4 regions of the Paenibacillus sp. RC21 genome follow, and region 1 is predicted to be linked to each of the others. Evidence: riboswitches for the same ligand, from Rfam matches in the RefSeq annotation. Region 1 holds a riboswitch; each other region holds the start of a gene.
What was found. Region 1 has a riboswitch for thiamine pyrophosphate ahead of thiM (hydroxyethylthiazole kinase). Riboswitches for the same ligand answer to the same signal wherever they lie in the genome.
Positions count from the first base shown of each region.

Region 1 (4,593 bases):
CATTTTCGGTCAATTGCTGGAAAGACAACACGAGCTTGATCCGAAGTAAGAAAAGATTATGGTATGCAGAAGCGGAAACCGCAGCGGGCTGGCATGTGAATTACTTGGCGAAAAAGGTTTTCATGCGGTTAATATGATCGGTGGCATGAATGAGTGGACAGATACAACGGTATAAGCATAAAATTTTTCTTAGGGCAATATTATTTCAAAAAATTATTGCCCTCTATACATAAGGAATACTGAACATAAGTGCCTAAATTTTGATTGAAATAAACACGATTTTGAGAAGTTTCCTTCGTAACCCGAATGCCAAAATCCCCATTTCCATTGGATATGATTTCATTTAAATGAATGCTGGATTGTTGAACATCCGTTTCCAGATAAATACCGTTCGAATCACTCGTCCAATCACGAATTTTACCACGCCCTTTCCATGCTCCAAAATTAGAAATGTTATTACTGGAAATATTGATTTTAGAACATCGCAAAACCTGGATGCCCGAGAAATCAGGATGATCAATCGTGTTGAACATCACGTTAATACCGCCAGAGAGCTGATCCAGTTCAATGCCAAAAAAGCGAGTGTCCAAGATAATATTATAAACAATCTCTAATCCATGGTATCGACTGCTTAATGAAATAGGGTGCTCTAAATTGCGGGAAACACGAATACCTGAATTGATCGAACGAAGGATGATGTTCCTTTCAATGCGATTGTTATAAGCGGGCAATGAGTAAGAGATACCGGAGAGAGGAGAATCCTTAATGAGATTGCCCAATACTTCGGAATCACGGCACATATAAAAAGAGATCGAGGAGCCAAATACATTGTTATAGCGCACTTTACCATTTTTCTGAAGAGAAAAGGATATGCCATCCCCTATAAAATCAGAATATACGGTGTTATTTTCAAACACATTTTCATTATCGAGATGATTTTCTTCTACTGCTGCAATCGTTTCTGCGCCTGCTGCCACCTTTGGACCCGCAAAGTATACGGCAAAAATACTTGCAGTACCTAAAATTTTATTTCCTTCAATGCGGGTACGGTTAGAGGATGCAATAACAAGAGCTGCTTGAGCAGAGTGAGTTAATGAATCTAGGGTTAAACGGGTAATTGAAACATCATTGGCGTTAATTGTAATTAAGTCCTTTGAAGGATCGGTTTGACGGAGTATCGTATGTTCAACGGATTCACCCTGTATTTTTGTAGCATGATTTTGAATCAGCACAGTAGAAGAAACATTGTAAATACCGTTTTTCACAAAAATATTTGTTTCATTGGATGCTAAGGCTTCAATTAGAGAAAGGTAGTCACCCGATCCATCAGCGGCTACAACAGCAGACGGGGAGGAGGCGATAGATTTGTCCAAAAAGTAAACCTCCAAACGTTTTCTACATATTGCGATCCATGTCTTTATGGCAATTACCTGTTGATTTTTGTACGACGAACCCGTAACATTAGAAAAAAATATAACGGGAGCCTGTGGAAGCAAGCTGAGAGTACGACTAAGCCGTCGTAGACCGTGTGAACCTGTTGGATAATGCCAGCGTAGGGATATAAGTGTATACATATGTATAAGCCAACAGCCTTTCACAGGTTCCTGAAGAAAGAAGGTTGTTTTTTGTGTTAGATAATATGGCTTTGTTGCTACAAAATATGCGGGATACGAATCCGCTCATTCACAATATAACCAATGTGGTCGTCACCAATTTCACGGCGAACGGACTGCTCGCGCTCGGCGCTTCACCAGTTATGGCATACGCCAAAGAGGAAGTCGCAGATATGGCCCGAATTGCAGGGGCGCTTGTACTTAACATCGGTACGTTAAATGAAGAACTCGTAGAGTCTATGATTGTGGCTGGTTTATCGGCTAATGAACATGGGGTACCCGTGCTGTTAGATCCCGTGGGTGCGGGAGCGACTCCATTCCGCACAGCCTCCTCCCTCCGTATTCTGGATCGGGTCAAGGTGGATATTGTTCGTGGTAACGCTGCTGAAGTTGCACAAATCATTGGCGAAGACATGCAGATTAAAGGTGTCGATGCTGGAGAAACAGGTGATTTGAATATTTCACAACTTGCAGTCAAAGCAGCCCATCAACTGAATACCATTGTTGCAATCACCGGCAAAGAAGACGTCATTACCGACGGCCGTATAGGGTGGATCATTGAAAATGGCCATAGCCTGCTTACCAAAGTTACCGGGGCTGGTTGCCTATTAACTTCGGTACTGGGCGCTTTCACTGCTGTCGAAAACGACAGGCTTACTGCTGGTATGGCAGCGCTTGCTGTATATGGTGTTGCTGCTGAAATGGCAGCGGAACGAAAAGGCACGGAAGGACCAGGAAGCTTTCAGATCGAGCTGCTTAATATGCTGTTCGCTATAACGCCGGACGATGTACGCCAGTACGGTAGGGTGCGCCCGCTAGATCGGATATTCTGAAATCAAGCATAAATCATACGATTATCTTTGGTATCCGCGCTGGGCGCGGTTTTTTATGTATGCAAGTCCTTGTTCTTCTATTGGGGCAAGAGCTTGTACTGATAGTCTGGGAACGGAAGTACAACTCAATGGAGTCGATCAGTCTAAACATTTCCTATAAATATTCCGATAACTATTAAATGGGCACCTACTGCTCATGCCAAATATTGCCAATTATGTATTGCAGCAGTGGATTTTTGTAAGCTTGCTTACTGGTTAGACAAATACATATTGTTATCAAGGAGAGCATAGATCATGAATAAGAAGCGCTTGCGCCAATGGATGGCTCCGTTCGCAACGGCTACACTGATTTTAAATACGGGATATGGTATCTGGGGAGGGACGGATGCGGTGGCGAGCCAATCCGCTGCTCTGAGTATTGCACCAGCAGAGGTGAGCAATCTGACAGCGGTTCCGTTAGATACAACAAGGGTGAATTTGTCTTGGACCAACCCGTCGGACATCAATTTTGACCATGTAAAGGTGATCGGTGTCAGCACCGACGTGTATGTAGATAACATCCTAAGTAACTCTTATACGCTGAGCGGCTTACAGCCGAATACGACATATACCTTCCGAGTGAAGACGGTGGGTAAGAGTGGTAATGAATCTCAAGGTACTACAGTACAGACTAAAACAGCTTCCGTTGATGCTCCTGTAGATAAGACACCACCAGGAGAGGTAAGCGGGCTGACAGCGACGAATGTGGGTTACAACGCTTTTACTGTGAATTATATATTGCCGAAGGATGCTGACCTGAACCAAGCCATTATCTATTTAAATGACAAAGAGGTGCAGCGAACTACAGGGACGTCCTATACGTTCAGTGGATTGATTGCTTCGACAAACTATAAGGTAACAGTTAAGACAGTGGACAAATCCGGCAACATATCTGGAGGGGTCAATATTCCGGTTACGACAACAGCGCTCACCGTCGATACAGTGCCAGAAGTAACAGGAGCTTCAGTGACATCAGTTAATAACTATAGCGTTACTGTTTCCTGGACGAGGCCCAGCGGAATTAGTACGGTCAGTCTGTATAAGGACGGACAACTGGTAACCGATTCAACAGGAACATCCTATACATTCAACAATCTGTCGGCAAGCCAGACATACACGTTTATGATCAGGTCCAAGCGAAGCACAGGTGCATTGTCCTCCGGTGTGAGGCTGACTGCCACAACGAACAGCACGTCCTCCAATTCGTCGGAAGTATCCAATCTTGAAGTAGATAGCAAGAGTGATACCTGGATCAAAATTACTTACGATATGCCGAGTCAGGCCGAAAAAGTGAAAATATATGTTGATGGTGATTATAGGGGCACTACATCCTCTGAATCCTACAAAATTACGGATTTACGTGAAGGACGCTGGTATGAGATTAAGGTCACAAGCGTAAATAGCAGTGGAAGGGAATCTAGCGGTGTAAAGATCTCAGAACGTGCAGATAGTTATAGCTATTCCTCGTCTTCATCTAGTTCATCCAACTATGAGAAAGCAAGAGATTTGATGCGAATTGCGGAAAACAGTTTGAACGCCTCCGACTGGCGGTCTGCCAGAGACGCAATCAGTGATCTGCCGAGCGGGACACGTAAAAGCGACCTTCTGGATCGGCTGGAAGCTATTCGCAATAGAGCGATTGGTACCAGTAGCTCATCGACCGGGACAAGCTCAGCTACATCGACTTCTGGCACAGCGTCTTCATACTCTAACAATGCGTTTTCCTCATATTCAACTTCATTCACCCTGACACCAGGATCTACATCAGCTTATGTCGATGGGCGTACTACGACGATGGCTCAGGCACCACGAGTGATAAATGGGGTAACGATGGTCCCGCTGCGCTTTATCGGTGAACGTGTGGGCTACCAAGTGAACTATGATAAAGCGACCAAAAAGATTATCATGAATCGCCTTACCGATGGCAAACAAGTGGTGCTTCAAGTCAAGAATTCGACCCTTGCAGTGTACGAGTTAAACAATTCTCGGAATTACTCGACGAACATCACAGCTCCGGTTATTATTAACGGGCACACGCTGGTTCCATTACGAGTCATTAGTGAGCTTTCGGGCTATCAGGTGAACTATAACGCTGTATCCAAACAAAT
Region 1 covers NZ_JBIYCS010000001.1:944,538-949,130, forward strand. The annotation lists gene ABIA61_RS04145 (rhodanese-like domain-containing protein) at 59-175, shown strand; gene ABIA61_RS04150 (right-handed parallel beta-helix repeat-containing protein) at 201-1,373, opposite strand; TPP riboswitch at 1,467-1,576, shown strand; gene thiM (hydroxyethylthiazole kinase) at 1,640-2,446, shown strand; gene ABIA61_RS04160 (fibronectin type III domain-containing protein) at 2,741-4,593, shown strand, end outside.

Region 2 (4,593 bases), on a different contig from region 1:
CAGCAGCCGCACGTAGGCAGGCTCCAGGCCCTCTGTAGCGGACTTAATCACTTCCACATGCCAGCTTTCCTGCTGTTTCCAATGCCGGATTTCCTCCAGCACACGTAAGGGCAGGAAAGACCCGTAAGTACTCAGCATCGTTTTTACCTCCCGTATCCCACTATGGCTATCCGGGCTGGTCCCAAGAACCTGACCCGGATGCATACGTACCCAGTATATTCGCCGTCTCATCGGGAATATGTCTATAAACTCCCCGATCCGGCGCGGACATGTAATGTGGGGCAATGAATACATAGTTGGACGCAAAAAAAGAAGCCTCGCTGCGGCACGGGTTAAGTGTCCACAGACGGGCTTCTCTATGTTGAAAGGAGTATGGCTTCTAAAATAGACCCCTTACTTCGTAGTCGTTTGTTTACTGGCATTAGCGATAGTTTTCTTGTCCTCCAGCTCTTGTACACCGCTTAAAAACGTCGATACCCGCCGCAAATACTCACGTGGATGCTCCCTGAAAATAAGCTCATGCAGCCCGTTTTTGACAATCCATACACTGGAAAGCGGGTTGGTTTGATTGGCAGCGAGCTTTTCCGCAATCGGGTAAGGAGCCTTTTCATCCTGCGTCCCATGTACAAACATGATCGGGAACGGATAGTTTTCCGCTTTGACCTCTTGGTATGGAATCTGATGCAGGCTGGTACCGTTCAAGACTGGAAACAGCAGCTCCAGAATTTCCAGAGATGGATGGCGCGGCAGATCAATTTGATTATGAATGTTATGGTACAGCGTATCCGGCTCCAGGAGGAAGGTGCTGTCCAAAATCATGGCGTCCACATCTTTGGTTTGCAAGCCCGCCTGAAGAGCAGTTCCTGCCCCCATCGAGAAGCCCCATACGATAATCTCCGAGGAACCGCGTTGCTTCGCAAGCTGGATCGCCCCGAGAAGCTGCTGGGATTCCGCTTTGCCTCCGGTTGCGACGGCTTTGCTATTTTGTGATGCGAATCCGTAATCGAACATGACAACGTTAAAATTCAAACGGTGGGCATAATGCGCCAGATCATACATCGGAATCCAGCTTTCTTCGCGGTTGGCCCCATAACCGTGGCTGAAAATAATCGTTTTCTTCGATTGATCCGCCGGGATATACCAGCCCTGCACCATCCGGCTGCCGTCCTTGGCGGGGAAGCTGACATCCTCGTAGGGCATTCCTTTGGCCTGCATCGGGTTCGAGTACAGTGGCGCGACGGTTGGATTCGTCAGTACCCATGCGATATAGGCGTGCAGGGTAATAAAGCAAAACAATAGAAAAAATACGACCGACAGCAGCAAGGCAATAACGACATGCTTGATTCGCAGCAGCCGGGGGTTGATCAGTGGGGTGGACGGCTCATGGACAGCATGCTGTAGCTGAGAGCTGCGCTGGGATGTCGAAATCATGTAAGAGCCTCCTTATATAAAAATGAACTCCGTTTCATAGAATTCTAGGTACAATTCCACTTGAAAATGATAGTTTATGTCCGTATAGATACCTATTATCGTATGATGCGTGTTATCCAAAGTCAACGGCTGAACCGGAAAAGTAAAAATGATGCAAAGATTTGTCGATGTTTGTTCTCGTTCTGTAATATGGCTGTCACAAAAACATTGGTTTACAGTAGCCGCGACTATTCTATATAATTTATGTAACCATGTTTCATGGTGTGAAACGAATATGGAACAAAGAGGAGCGGTTCACAATGGAAGACCGTAAATTAACGGTTCGCGCCGTGGAGCGTGCGCTTGATATACTGATGTGTTTTACTGGAGATTCCGATCTGGGTCTAACAGAGATTGCTTCCAAAATTGGTTTACATAAAAGTACCGTTCATCGGCTGCTGACCACGCTGGAGGATCGGGGCTTTGTCGTTCGGAATCCCGCAACGGAAAAATACCGGCTCGGCATCCGGATATGGGAGCTATCCACCCATCTGTCGCAAAGCGACGAGCCGGCGATTCTATTACAGCCAGCGATGGAAGGATTGCGTGACCGTCTGGGCGAAACGGTCAGCCTATACCTGCGCGATGGCAGTATGCGTATCCGCATTCAGGCCGTGCAGAGCAATCAGGCGATCCGCCGCGTTGCGCCAGTGGGTGCAAGCATGCCGCTGGCTGTAGGAGCCTCCAGCAAGGTGCTGGCGGCCTTTATGCCGCAGCAGGAGCTGGAAGCCCTGCTAAGCGGGGATGAATGGCCGCCCTCGGTAGACCCGGAGGTCTATAAGGCTCAATTGCAGGATATTCGTGAGAAGGGCTATGCGACCAGCTATGAGGAGCGGGAGCCGGGCGCTGCTGCTGTGGCTGCGCCTATCGTGAATCGGAAGGGACAGGTCGCTGCGGCCTTGTCTGTATCCGGTCCGGTCAGCCGACTAGCGCCCGAGACGCTGCATGATTTTGCACCGATTTTGATCGAGGCGGCAAAGGAAATGGGGCTTATGCTTCCATAATCTTTGGAAAAAGGGACCAGAGAAGGGTTGCCAAAGCCGTAAATTTGAAGTAATCTGATGGGGATGGCGGGTTGTCAGTTATAGCCGCCTCATGCGAATAGAATTATCACAGTTACTGGGGGAGCCTGTAATGCCGGGCTGAGATGGAATCGCACTAGATTTCGGACCCTTTGCACCTGATCTGGATCATACCAGCGTAGGGAAGTAATCGGCCATTGAAATGTATACGTAGCCGCTGTCTATGGCAATGCATCGGAGTATGATTCCGCGTGCGTAGCCGTCTGCATAGCTGTTTCGTTAGATTAGCCGGTTCCCTGGGGAACCGGCTTTTTTGCATAGATCAGCCAGCCTGGGGATGGTTCCGGATCGGTGTGTCATTTCATCGAAACGGGAGGAATGGACAATGAAACCGACAGAAACAGAAGGAACAGCAGGGAACGCAGTGGATGAACAGACAGGAGGGGTGAAGCCCTTTCCGGGGAGCCGCAAGGTATATATTCAAGGCTCGCGGCCGGACATTGCCGTACCGGAGCGTGAAATCGCCCTGCATCCCACACATACGCCACAGGGCACGGAGCATCATGAGCCGTTACGTGTGTACGATACGAGCGGTCCCATGACCGACGAAGCCTATCAGGTCGATATCCGTCAGGGCTTGCCTCCATTACGGCGGGCTTGGGCACTGGAACGGGGCGATGTGGAGGCTTACGAGGGGCGTGCCGTCAAGCCAGAGGATAACGGGTTGAAGCCCGGCTCCAAACGGGAGACGGCTGAATTTCCCGGCGTAACCAACCGTCCGCTCCGTGCGCGGCAAGGGCGTAGTGTAACGCAAATGCATTATGCGCGGCAAGGGATCATTACGCCCGAAATGGAATTTGCATCCATCCGCGAAGGGGTGGAACCTGAGTTTGTTCGACAGGAGTTGGCGGCTGGACGAGCTATTTTGCCTTCAAATATCAACCACCCGGAAAGTGAGCCGATGGTGATTGGGCGTCATTTTCACGTGAAGATTAATGCGAACATTGGTAATTCTGCGGTTACGTCCTCCATCGAGGAGGAAGTGGAGAAAATGACCTGGGCTGTACGCTGGGGCTCGGATACGGTCATGGACCTGTCCACAGGCCGTAACATCCATACGACACGTGAATGGATCATCCGTAACTCCCCTGTGCCGATTGGGACTGTACCACTGTATCAGGCGCTTGAAAAGGTGAACGGCGAAGCCGAGGCGCTAACGTGGGAGCTGTATCGTGACACGCTGATTGAGCAGGCGGAGCAGGGCGTGGACTATTTCACCATTCATGCGGGCGTGCTGCTGCGGTATATTCCGATGACGGCAAGTAGAATGACAGGAATTGTGTCCCGTGGAGGGTCGATTATGGCGGCATGGTGCCTTGCGCACCATCAGGAGAACTTTTTGTACACGCATTTTGAGGAAATATGCGAAATCATGAAAGCCTACGATGTGGCCTTTTCCCTCGGGGATGGTCTGCGTCCGGGTAGTATCTATGATGCGAATGATGAGGCACAGTTTGCTGAGCTGGATACGTTGGGTGAGTTAACGCAAATTGCCTGGAGGCACGACGTTCAGGTCATGATTGAAGGACCGGGACATGTCCCGATGCACAAAATCAAGGAGAATGTGGAACTGCAAATGGAAATTTGCAAGGAAGCTCCCTTTTATACACTGGGACCGCTCACGACGGATATTGCACCCGGATATGATCATATTACCTCGGCTATCGGGGCGGCAATGATCGGTTGGTTCGGGACGTCCATGCTATGCTATGTTACGCCGAAGGAGCATTTGGGCCTGCCGAACAAGGATGATGTCCGCGAGGGTGTCATTACCTACAAAATTGCGGCACATGCTGCCGATCTGGCAAAAGGCCATCCACGGGCGCAGCAGCGGGACGATGCTTTGTCCAAGGCACGCTTTGAATTCCGCTGGCGCGATCAGTTCAATCTTTCGCTCGACCCTGAGCGGGCTCTGTCCTACCATGATGAGACGCTGCCAGCAGAGGGAGCCAAGGAAGCACACTTTTGCTCGATGTGCGGTCCCAAGTTTTGCAGTATGCGTATCACGCAGGACATTCGCGCCTATGCGGCGGATAAGGGG
Region 2 covers NZ_JBIYCS010000010.1:84,343-88,935, forward strand. The annotation lists gene ABIA61_RS23775 (Fe-Mn family superoxide dismutase) at 1-138, opposite strand, end outside; gene ABIA61_RS23780 (alpha/beta hydrolase) at 394-1,431, opposite strand; gene ABIA61_RS23785 (IclR family transcriptional regulator) at 1,731-2,474, shown strand; TPP riboswitch at 2,582-2,694, shown strand; gene thiC (phosphomethylpyrimidine synthase ThiC) at 2,878-4,593, shown strand, end outside.
Region 2: it holds a riboswitch for thiamine pyrophosphate, as region 1 does, so the genes downstream of both, thiC (phosphomethylpyrimidine synthase ThiC) here and thiM (hydroxyethylthiazole kinase) in region 1, are expected to answer to the same signal.

Region 3 (4,593 bases), on a different contig from region 1:
CGCCCCCTGCCAGGCGGCTAAAAAGAAGAGGACCGCCACAAGGGGCGGCCATACGCTTTTCCACCAGGATGCGCTTTTGCCTTTCGGATTCATGGGCGATATTTCTCGGTCAGCTTATCCATGCTGATGCCCTGCGGGTTATGTGCGATTTTGATTTGTGAAATGATGCTTGGACTGCCTGCTTCCGTCAGTGCCTCGTGCATTTCTTTAACCACCTTCAGCAGCTCGTCCAGCTCGCCTTCCATGGTCGTATCCAATGGGTTCACCTGATGTTTGACACCGGAGCGCTGAATAACTTCAATTGCCGTATCTACATATACGTAAGAGTCCTCGTTATTGGGGGTTTTAGGAATTACTTGAATACTGAGCAGTGTGTTAGCCATGTGAATTCACCTGTCCTTCATTGGATTGTTTTTAGGGAAATATGGTGGTTTAAGGCGGGTGAGACCGCTCCGCGTTTCATTTGATCTTACGATCGCTGTTGCCGTGGGATTCATTGAATAAATTTAAAAGGTAAGAATCCCACGGCAAAGGCGAACGCTGCGCTTCTCCAGATTCAAATGAACCGCTGCGCTGCCAACCACCTTAAAACCATCATATTTTTGGGTTTTATTGGTGTGGCATTTTTACAAAAGCAAAATGAACATAAAAACGAAGTGGACGGAATGGTGCTGTACAAGCGTTAGCGGTCGCTTTAAAAGCCTTCCATAGGAAAGCTCGCTTCGGAAGCATCAACCGACTGCGTAGTGGCACAAAGGTACTTTCAAGTTCGATTTACAAGATTAACGCTTGGGCAGGAAGTCGTTTGTGAAGGCTTTATCGACTTCCAAAGGCTTGCTGAGCAGCTTGCGTTCGTACATCCAGTCGGAGTAGTTTTGCCATACTTCCGTTTTTTGTACGCCCCATTGGGCGGCATCGTCCTGATAACGCGGGCTTAGCCATTTTTGGCTGGCGAGTACCAGCTTTTTATCCAGTTCCGGAACCGCTTTGGTCAAGATGTCTGCGGCTTCTTCCGGGTGAGCGATGGTATATTCATAGCCTTGGGCGGTCGCGTCCATGAAGGCCTTGACCAGTTCGGGATCATTTTTAATGGTCTGTTCGTTGCTCACGATGACGGGTGTATAGTAATCCAGACTTTTGGAATAATCTTTTACATACAGCATATCCAGTGGTTCACCCCGTAGTTGGGCTTCAATCCCGGTCCATGCGTAGAAAATCCAGGCAAAGTCGATATCCCGCTTCACGGCTGTAAAATAATCGGCATTACCCATGTTGATGATCTTCACCTTGCTTACATCGCTCTTGTCTGCGTCCATGATGGATTTCATGACCGCTTCTTCTACGGGCGAACCCCAGCCGCCGTATTTTTTACCTTCAAAATCCTTCGGGCTCTTAATCCCGCGGTCAACCGGGGCTGCGAAGCCTGATGTATTATGCTGAATGACCGCAGCGATGGATACGAGCGGTACCCCTTGCGTACGAGCTTGTGTGACTCCCTCCTGATAACTGATACCAAAAGGTACAGCATTGGAAGCAACCATTTGATCGGCTCCGCCCGAACCGGGCTGAACGATCTGGACATTCAAGCCTGCTTTTTCGTAAAATCCTTTGTCCTTGGCGACATAGAGTCCCGTATGATTCGTATTTGGCGTCCAGTCGAGCACGACTTTAACATCCTTGAGTCCCTTGGTCGGGGAGGTCGCTTGGGTATTGGCGGCAGGAGCCGCGCCTTGTGGTGCAGAGGGGGAGCCTCCGCCGCAGGCGGTCAGAGTCAGGGTCATGAGCCACAGACTGATCAGCCCTAGGCTTAACATTTTCATGCGCTTCATCGTTGTGTTCTCTCCTTTTATTACCCGTAATCCGTCGGATCAGACAGCTTATGTTTCCCATTTTACAAAAATAACTTCTGCCGGACGCTATCTGTTCCAACAACATCATCTTCAACAAAAAAAGCGCCCCGATGTTCCGGGACGCTTGCGCTTGTATATACCAAAGTAAGGGATGGCCCGCCGTAATAAGAAAAAAGGGGCGCATCTTGCTTAAGCATTCCTACGCTGGCATTACCCAGATCAGGTTGTAAGGGTCAGTGTCTTGGGACACACTCTCAGCCGGCCGATTCCAGCACCCCTGGCATTGTATAGTCGAATGGGTTATTCAATTCGGGTTTACTACGACGATTATATGCCTAGAAGGCGGGTCTGTCCAGCATTGGGGAAGAAGTGACGGTTCATTTGCCGTACGTCAGGGTACACTTTTACTGTGAGCTTTGTTTTGAAAATGACCATGATCCCATCGGTTGATGTTGTTTTACAGAACTGCCGCAGGTATGGTTTGATGAGCTGGTGTTGGAACATGGCATGGGCATTCACAGGAATTCTAATTTGCGAAAAGGAGTTGTTGTACCGTGGGTAAAACGGAAACATTGGATCGCAGCCAACTGGAACAAGCCATTGTAAAGGCTTTGGATAACAACAAATTTTGCTCGTTGGGTACAGTAGAAGGCGGCAAGCCGAAGGTGCGCTATATGGCTCTTTTTAACGAAGGGCTGAACATTCATCTCGCGACAGATCGCAAAACACATAAGGTGGAAGAGCTGAAGGATAATCCAAACGCTTATCTGCTGCTGGGCTATGAGGTTGGCGGTACGAAGGAAGTCGTGGAGGTTGAGGCTACTGTCCGGGTAACGGCTGACGAGGGACTCCGCAAACAAGTGTGGAATGATTCGTTGAAGGAATGGTTTTCTGGCCCGGATGACCCCGATTATGTCATTCTGGATGTGAATTCGACTCGTATTGAGTATGTGGGTAAGCAAACCGGACGTCAGGTGTGGGAGAAATAGAATTGGATAGAATATGAGGAAACCAGCAATTCTCCGAGTTATTTGGGAGGTTTGCTGGTTTTTATGTTTGCGGAAAATTAATTATTTTTTCATAAATAAATGGAGTAAATGACTACTCTTTTGTCCGGCGTTGGATTAAAATAGGAATGGTGGGTTCAAAGCTTACATATATGTGCAAAAGTATGTGTATGAGGCCTACATCTTAATGAGGAGGGATATATTTTGATATTTCATAAAAAATGGTTTAGAGGGCTTACAGCAGCAGTCGTTGCCTGTAACATGCTGGTGTTTTCAGCCGCTCCGTCTTGGGCTGCCAGCGAATCCAAGGATAGCGGTACAGTGAATTTGCGGATCATGGAAACAACGGATATTCATGCGGCCTTGATGAATTACGATTACTATGCGGACAAGGAAACGAACGAATATGGCTTGATTAGCACAGCTGGACTGATCCAGCAGGCGCGCAGTGAAACGAGAAACAGCCTGTTGTTCGATAACGGCGACTTGTTGCAGGGCAATCCACTGGGTGATTATATGGCCAGAAGCAAAACCTTCGAGAAAGAAGGCGGTGTCCATCCGGTCTACAAGATGATGAACTTTATGGGCTATGATGCGGCTACGGTGGGGAACCACGAATTTAACTATGGTCTCGACTTTTTGGAAAGATCACTCAAGGGAGCTGATTTTCCTTACGTAAATGCGAACGTATATTACGATGATGGGGGCCAAGGGACTAAAAATTATTTTACCCCTTATCGGATTCTTGATAAAACGGTAACGGATGAGAAGGGGAAAGAGTATACGCTCAAAGTAGGCGTGATTGGCTTGGTAACGCCCCAAATTACACAATGGGATGAAGGCAATTTGAAGGGAAAGGTCGTTACCAAGGACATTGTGGAAACGGCAAAAAAGTTTATTCCTCAAATGAAAACCGAGGGTGCTGACATTATTATTGTGCTGGCACACACAGGTTATGAGGATGTACCGCAGACTCCGATGATGGAAAATGCCGTTAAATATTTGAGCAAGGTAGACGGAATTAACGCTATTTTATTTGGACACGCGCATAAATCCTTCCCCGGCCCTGATTTTAAAGAAATGAGCGGTGTAGACCTGGATAAAGGAACGATCAATGGTGTGCCGGCTGTAGAAGCTTCCTCATGGGGCAAGGAGCTAGGTATTATTGACCTGACCCTGGAAAAGAAAAAATACGAGTGGAACGTAACAAATTCACAGTCTGAAGTGCGTCCGGTTGTGAATCCCAAAACTCAGGCTGTGCAGATGAATCCTGAGTTTAAACTGGTAGATGCGATCAAGGAAGAGCATACAGGAACGCTGGATTATGTTCGTCAACCGGTAGGAACCACAACCGCACCGATTAACAGTTATTTTGCATTAGTGCAGGATGACCCATCCATTCAGATTGTGACGAATGCACAAAAATGGTACGTACAGAACCATCTTAAAGGGACCGAATACGAAAATCTTCCCGTATTGTCGGCTGGCGCCCCATTCAAGGCTGGTGGTCGAAACGGTGCCGAGTATTACACCAACATTCCTGAAGGCACGATAGCCATTAAAAACGTGTCCGATCTGTACGTGTACCCGAACACGGTTCAGGCCGTAGAAGTTACCGGTGCTGAAATTCAGGAATGGCTGGAGTGGTCTGCGGGCCAGTTCAACCATATCGATCCAAAGAAAACCGAGGAACAATCGCTGATTAACAAAGATTTCCCTACCTACAATTTTGATGT
Region 3 covers NZ_JBIYCS010000006.1:71,593-76,185, forward strand. The annotation lists gene ABIA61_RS19295 (ABC transporter permease) at 1-93, opposite strand, end outside; gene ABIA61_RS19300 (MTH1187 family thiamine-binding protein) at 90-383, opposite strand; gene ABIA61_RS19305 (ABC transporter substrate-binding protein) at 783-1,829, opposite strand; TPP riboswitch at 2,030-2,139, opposite strand; gene ABIA61_RS19310 (pyridoxamine 5'-phosphate oxidase family protein) at 2,405-2,839, shown strand; gene ABIA61_RS19315 (bifunctional 2',3'-cyclic-nucleotide 2'-phosphodiesterase/3'-nucleotidase) at 3,062-4,593, shown strand, end outside.
Region 3: it holds a riboswitch for thiamine pyrophosphate, as region 1 does, so the genes downstream of both, ABIA61_RS19305 (ABC transporter substrate-binding protein) here and thiM (hydroxyethylthiazole kinase) in region 1, are expected to answer to the same signal.

Region 4 (4,593 bases), on a different contig from region 1:
CCAAGTGCATATAAAAGAAGCTTCACGGACGCGAGGCAACCAGGCAGAAGCACGGGCCAGCAGCCCCTCCAGGCTTCCAATGCTCACCTCTTTGTCAAACTGATGCGGCAGACTCGTCGCTCCAATCCAAAGCTCGTTGTTCCGCTTGGGCACTAAGTAAATATCATCGGCGTAAAGGGTATATTCCAACGGATGTTCCTTCAAGGAGACTGAAACAGCCTCACCCTTGACCGGATAAAGCGGATATTCAAAACCGACCTGCTCCAGCAGTCTCATACTATCCAAGCCTCCAGCAATAATGACCTGATCACAGGAAAAAAAGCCACTGTCTGTTTGTACGCCGCAAACTCGCCCATGCTGTACTACAAGTTGCTCCGCCTGTGTACCAGAGCATATTGTTGCTCCCAGTACGACAGCTGCCCCTGTATAAGCACGACAAAGCTGGGCAGGAGAAATCTGTGTCTCCTTTGATCGGTATATAGCCCCGATCACTTGACCATCCAAACCTGGAATTCGGCGAGCCAATTCTCTGGCATCCCACCACACAGGATGATCAACCTCTTGCGCAATAGCCGCATTCCAGCGTTTTTGCCCCTCTGCTTCCGAACGGAAGGGAGTCACAAATCCTTCTGTACGGAATTCCACCGAAACACCAGACAAACGCTCTAGGTCACGAACCAGCTCGGGAAATGCATCCCGGCTTGTGCGAGCGAACTGTGCCAATTCAGGGTCGGTGAATTCTTCACTCTCTGCTGCCAGCATCCCAACCGCAGCCCCTGAGGCTCCCCCGCCCGGAATGAATCGTTCCACCAATATCGTACTGCGACCCTCCTTGGCCACATGATAAGCAATGGAACTACCGATGACACCTCCACCAATCACCAAGCATTCAGCGTGTCCAATAGCTTGTACCTCTGTTTTTATCTCTGGCATATGTTCCATCTCTCCTCTCCACTAACGATTCTGCTTGCAGCGATCTCCTACTTTCATTTCACCACTACATGCTGTGCACTACCCGATCCACCATTCGCTTGTACGCCATCGCAGCCGCAACGGGGGACTCAGCCTCCCAGATGCCGGACATCACCGCAATTCCGCTTGCACCCGCAGTATACAGCTCGTGAATATGGCATGGTTGTATGCCGCCTAGAGCAATCACAGGAATGTTCAGCAGCCTGCATATGCGCTCAAGCTGTGCTATACCTCGCGGAGTAACACCAGGCTTGCAGTGAGTCTCATACACATGGCCATAGAGTACATAATGCGCTCCTGCCCGTTCGGCAGCCTGTGCCTCCTCCAAGGAATGCACCGACACCCCACAGCGCATATCCTCTGAAAGTAAGCTTTTGACAGCTGCAACAGGTAATCCGTTAGCCGGTAGCTGGATAGCTCCAACGGAGGTAAGCAAAGCAACATCCACCCGGTCATTTACTGCAATTTGCTGTAAAGGAACTCCTCGATTCACCATACTGCGGGTTAAAGCAAGCAATTCAGATGCGCCCTTCTGCTTCAAGCGCACGTGTACATAATGAACATACGGATGAATAGCAGCAGCCACTTGGGCAGTATGTGCATGTGCACTAAAATCGCCTTCCATCGTAATTACGTGCAATTCGATCTTATTCTCACCTCACAATGGACTAAATGGTTGTAAGCTGACCCTGTATCTTTACAGTCTCATATCGTGCTATACGTTATGGACTAACCACGTTTACCAGCAAAAAAATGAAGGGGTACGGTATATGAATACGAATATATGAACAAGAACGAAAACGCAAAAAAACCACTTCCCGAAGGAAGTGGTTTAACGTACGTCCAATAACCAAACGGATCATTATATCCGTATACGTATATCGTCCCACATACAAACAAAGTAATAAATTCGTTACCTCGTTTGTACGGCGCTCACTTCCCTACGCTGGCATAACCCAGATCAGGTGCAAAGGGTCCGAAATCCGTTTATTCCGTCTCAGCCGCATGGGCGGCTCCCCTAGTGTAACTATTTTATTGTATCAGCTAAAGATAGCTTAGCATAATTTCCTAATCCTGCAAACCCTGCTTCTTGTGAAGCTTGGTACAGAACTGGATATTTAGTTGACTTTACTTGTCCATTCTTCCACATTCCACGTTTTGGTTACCCAATCCTCATAAAAGTCCGGTTCGTGAGATACGAGCAGCACCGTTCCTTTGTATTCCTTCAAGGCACGTTTCAACTCATCCTTTGCTTTGATGTCCAAGTGATTGGTAGGCTCATCGAAAAGCACCCAATTGCTTTCCCGCATTAGCAGTTTGCATAGGCGGACTTTGGCCTGCTCACCACCACTGAGCGCGGATAGCGGACGGGTGATATGCTCATTTTTCAAACCGCAACGCGCCAAATGCGCCCGTACTTCATGCTGGTTCAAGTGCGGGAATTCATTCCACACATCCTCAATCGGTGTAACTTTCTCTGCTCGTACCTCTTGCTCAAAATAAGCTGGCTGCAAGAAATCCCCTTGATAGGTCTTGCCGCTGATCGGCGGAATTTTTCCCAGAATGGTTTTGAGCAATGTCGATTTACCGACACCATTGTAGCCCACAATCGCAATTTTATCGCCGCGTTCAATCGTCATGGACATTTTAGGCAACAGGACATGGGTGTAGCCAATTTCAAAATCAATACCCTCAAACACCGTTTTCCCACTCGCACGTGCTTCTTTAAATTGGAATGTTGGTTTAGCCGCTTCTTCCGGTTTATCGATGCGCTCGATTCGATCAAGCTGCTTCTCACGACTCTTCGCTCGACCTGACGTAGAGGCGCGCGCCTTATTGCGTTGAATGAAATCTTCCTGTTTCTTAATAAAATCCTGCTGCTTCTCATAAGCTTCAATATGCTGGCTTTTGTTCAGGTCTGCCATTTCAAGGAACTTTTCATAGTTGGCTGAATAACGGGTCAGCTTGGCAAATTCAAGATGATAGATGACATTAACGACCTGATTCATAAACTCAGTATCATGAGAAATAAGAATAAACGCATATGGATAATCCTTCAGATAACGTGTAAGCCATTCAATATGCTCTACATCCAAATAGTTGGTAGGCTCATCCAGTAGCAACACATTCGGCTTTTCCAATAGCAGCTTGGCAAGTAGGACCTTCGTCCGTTGTCCACCGCTAAGTGCGGAAACATCCCGCTCCAGTCCTATTGCGGAAAGGCCCAATCCATTCGCCATTTCTTCAACCTTCACATCGATGAGATAAAAATCCCCCATATCCAGTTGTTCCTGAATTTCACCCATCTGTTCCAGCAGCACTTCCAGTTCTTCAGGAGAAGCTTCTCCCATCTTGTCAGTGATCTGCATCATTTCCTTTTCCAATTCCAACAATGGGAGAAAGGCGTCCTTCAGTACATCCCGCACCGTTTTACCAGGTGTCAGCTTGGTGTGCTGATCCAAATACCCATAACGTACACGTGGAGTCCATTCCACTTTGCCTTCATCCTTAAGCAATTTTCCGGTCAGGATGTTCATCAGTGTCGATTTACCAACACCATTGGCTCCCACCAAACCTACACGTTCCCCTCCAAGCAATCGGAAGGATACATTTTTAAACAATGCGCGGTCCCCAAAGTTATGGGATACATTTTCTACAGTCAATAAACTCATAAGCTGTTTTTGGCTCCTTATTGTCATCGGCAATGCCGACTGTTCTTATTTCATATGCATTTCTTTCAAAGCCTTATTGTAGCACATCCAGTAGCCTTATCGGAATATTGAAAATGGGTGAATTTGAAGGATTTTGATATTGTCTGCTTATAAAAAAAGAAAAACCACTCGTAGGAGTGATTTATTTAAAGATTGTTTAAAGATTTATTTATATTCATTATAACATTTATATTCAAAATACCCTGCGGCCGCCGCAGATTTTTCATCCGTAAAACGCTCTGTCGCTTTAAATGGAGCTGGACAAGAATCTCTGTAAAAATATTTCATTCCGGTATCCGGCTCTACGCCGCCGATCATGGCTTGCTTCCTCACGACTCTTCCGCCACCAAACCCATAGTTATTATAGTACCTATCTCCAACCGGAATTCCCTGGATAAACGCCATCAGCCCCACATCATCTACCGTGTTATACCATTCCTCTTGCGAGATGAGCGGTAGCGTGAAAGTATAGGATACACCATTATGTGCTGCCTTTTCGTTATGGAGATTAATGAGTCGGCCCAGATCCTCCTGAATGCTGTGGACAATGGTAGAACGTCGTACTTGCTCAAAAGCTTCCGGGTCATTAAGCAACGAGATCGTTGTCTGTCCCTGAAGTTCCTTCTGAAAGCCCTCTACCCACCTGTGATTCCGAGCATCATAGGCATGTACATAATTGTCCAAAGTAAATCCAACACTGTTACCTACTGAATCAACGTAGGCATAAGGTTTTTTTTCACTCCATTTGGGTCCCTGGACAGCTTGTCCATGCTCATCTGTGTAAGATACGGAAGCAAATGCATAATAGCCGTCATAGTCCAGAACCATAAGAGCAGGCATATAATCCAATAGTGCACGTTGTGCCACTGTATCCCCATCAATTCCCATGTTAAGAAAAAGGGTATGCAGG
Region 4 covers NZ_JBIYCS010000002.1:22,081-26,673, forward strand. The annotation lists gene thiO (glycine oxidase ThiO) at 1-933, opposite strand, end outside; gene ABIA61_RS05250 (thiamine phosphate synthase) at 998-1,612, opposite strand; TPP riboswitch at 1,894-2,002, opposite strand; gene ABIA61_RS05255 (ABC-F family ATP-binding cassette domain-containing protein) at 2,091-3,644, opposite strand; gene ABIA61_RS05260 (hypothetical protein) at 3,849-4,593, opposite strand, start outside.
Region 4: it holds a riboswitch for thiamine pyrophosphate, as region 1 does, so the genes downstream of both, ABIA61_RS05250 (thiamine phosphate synthase) here and thiM (hydroxyethylthiazole kinase) in region 1, are expected to answer to the same signal.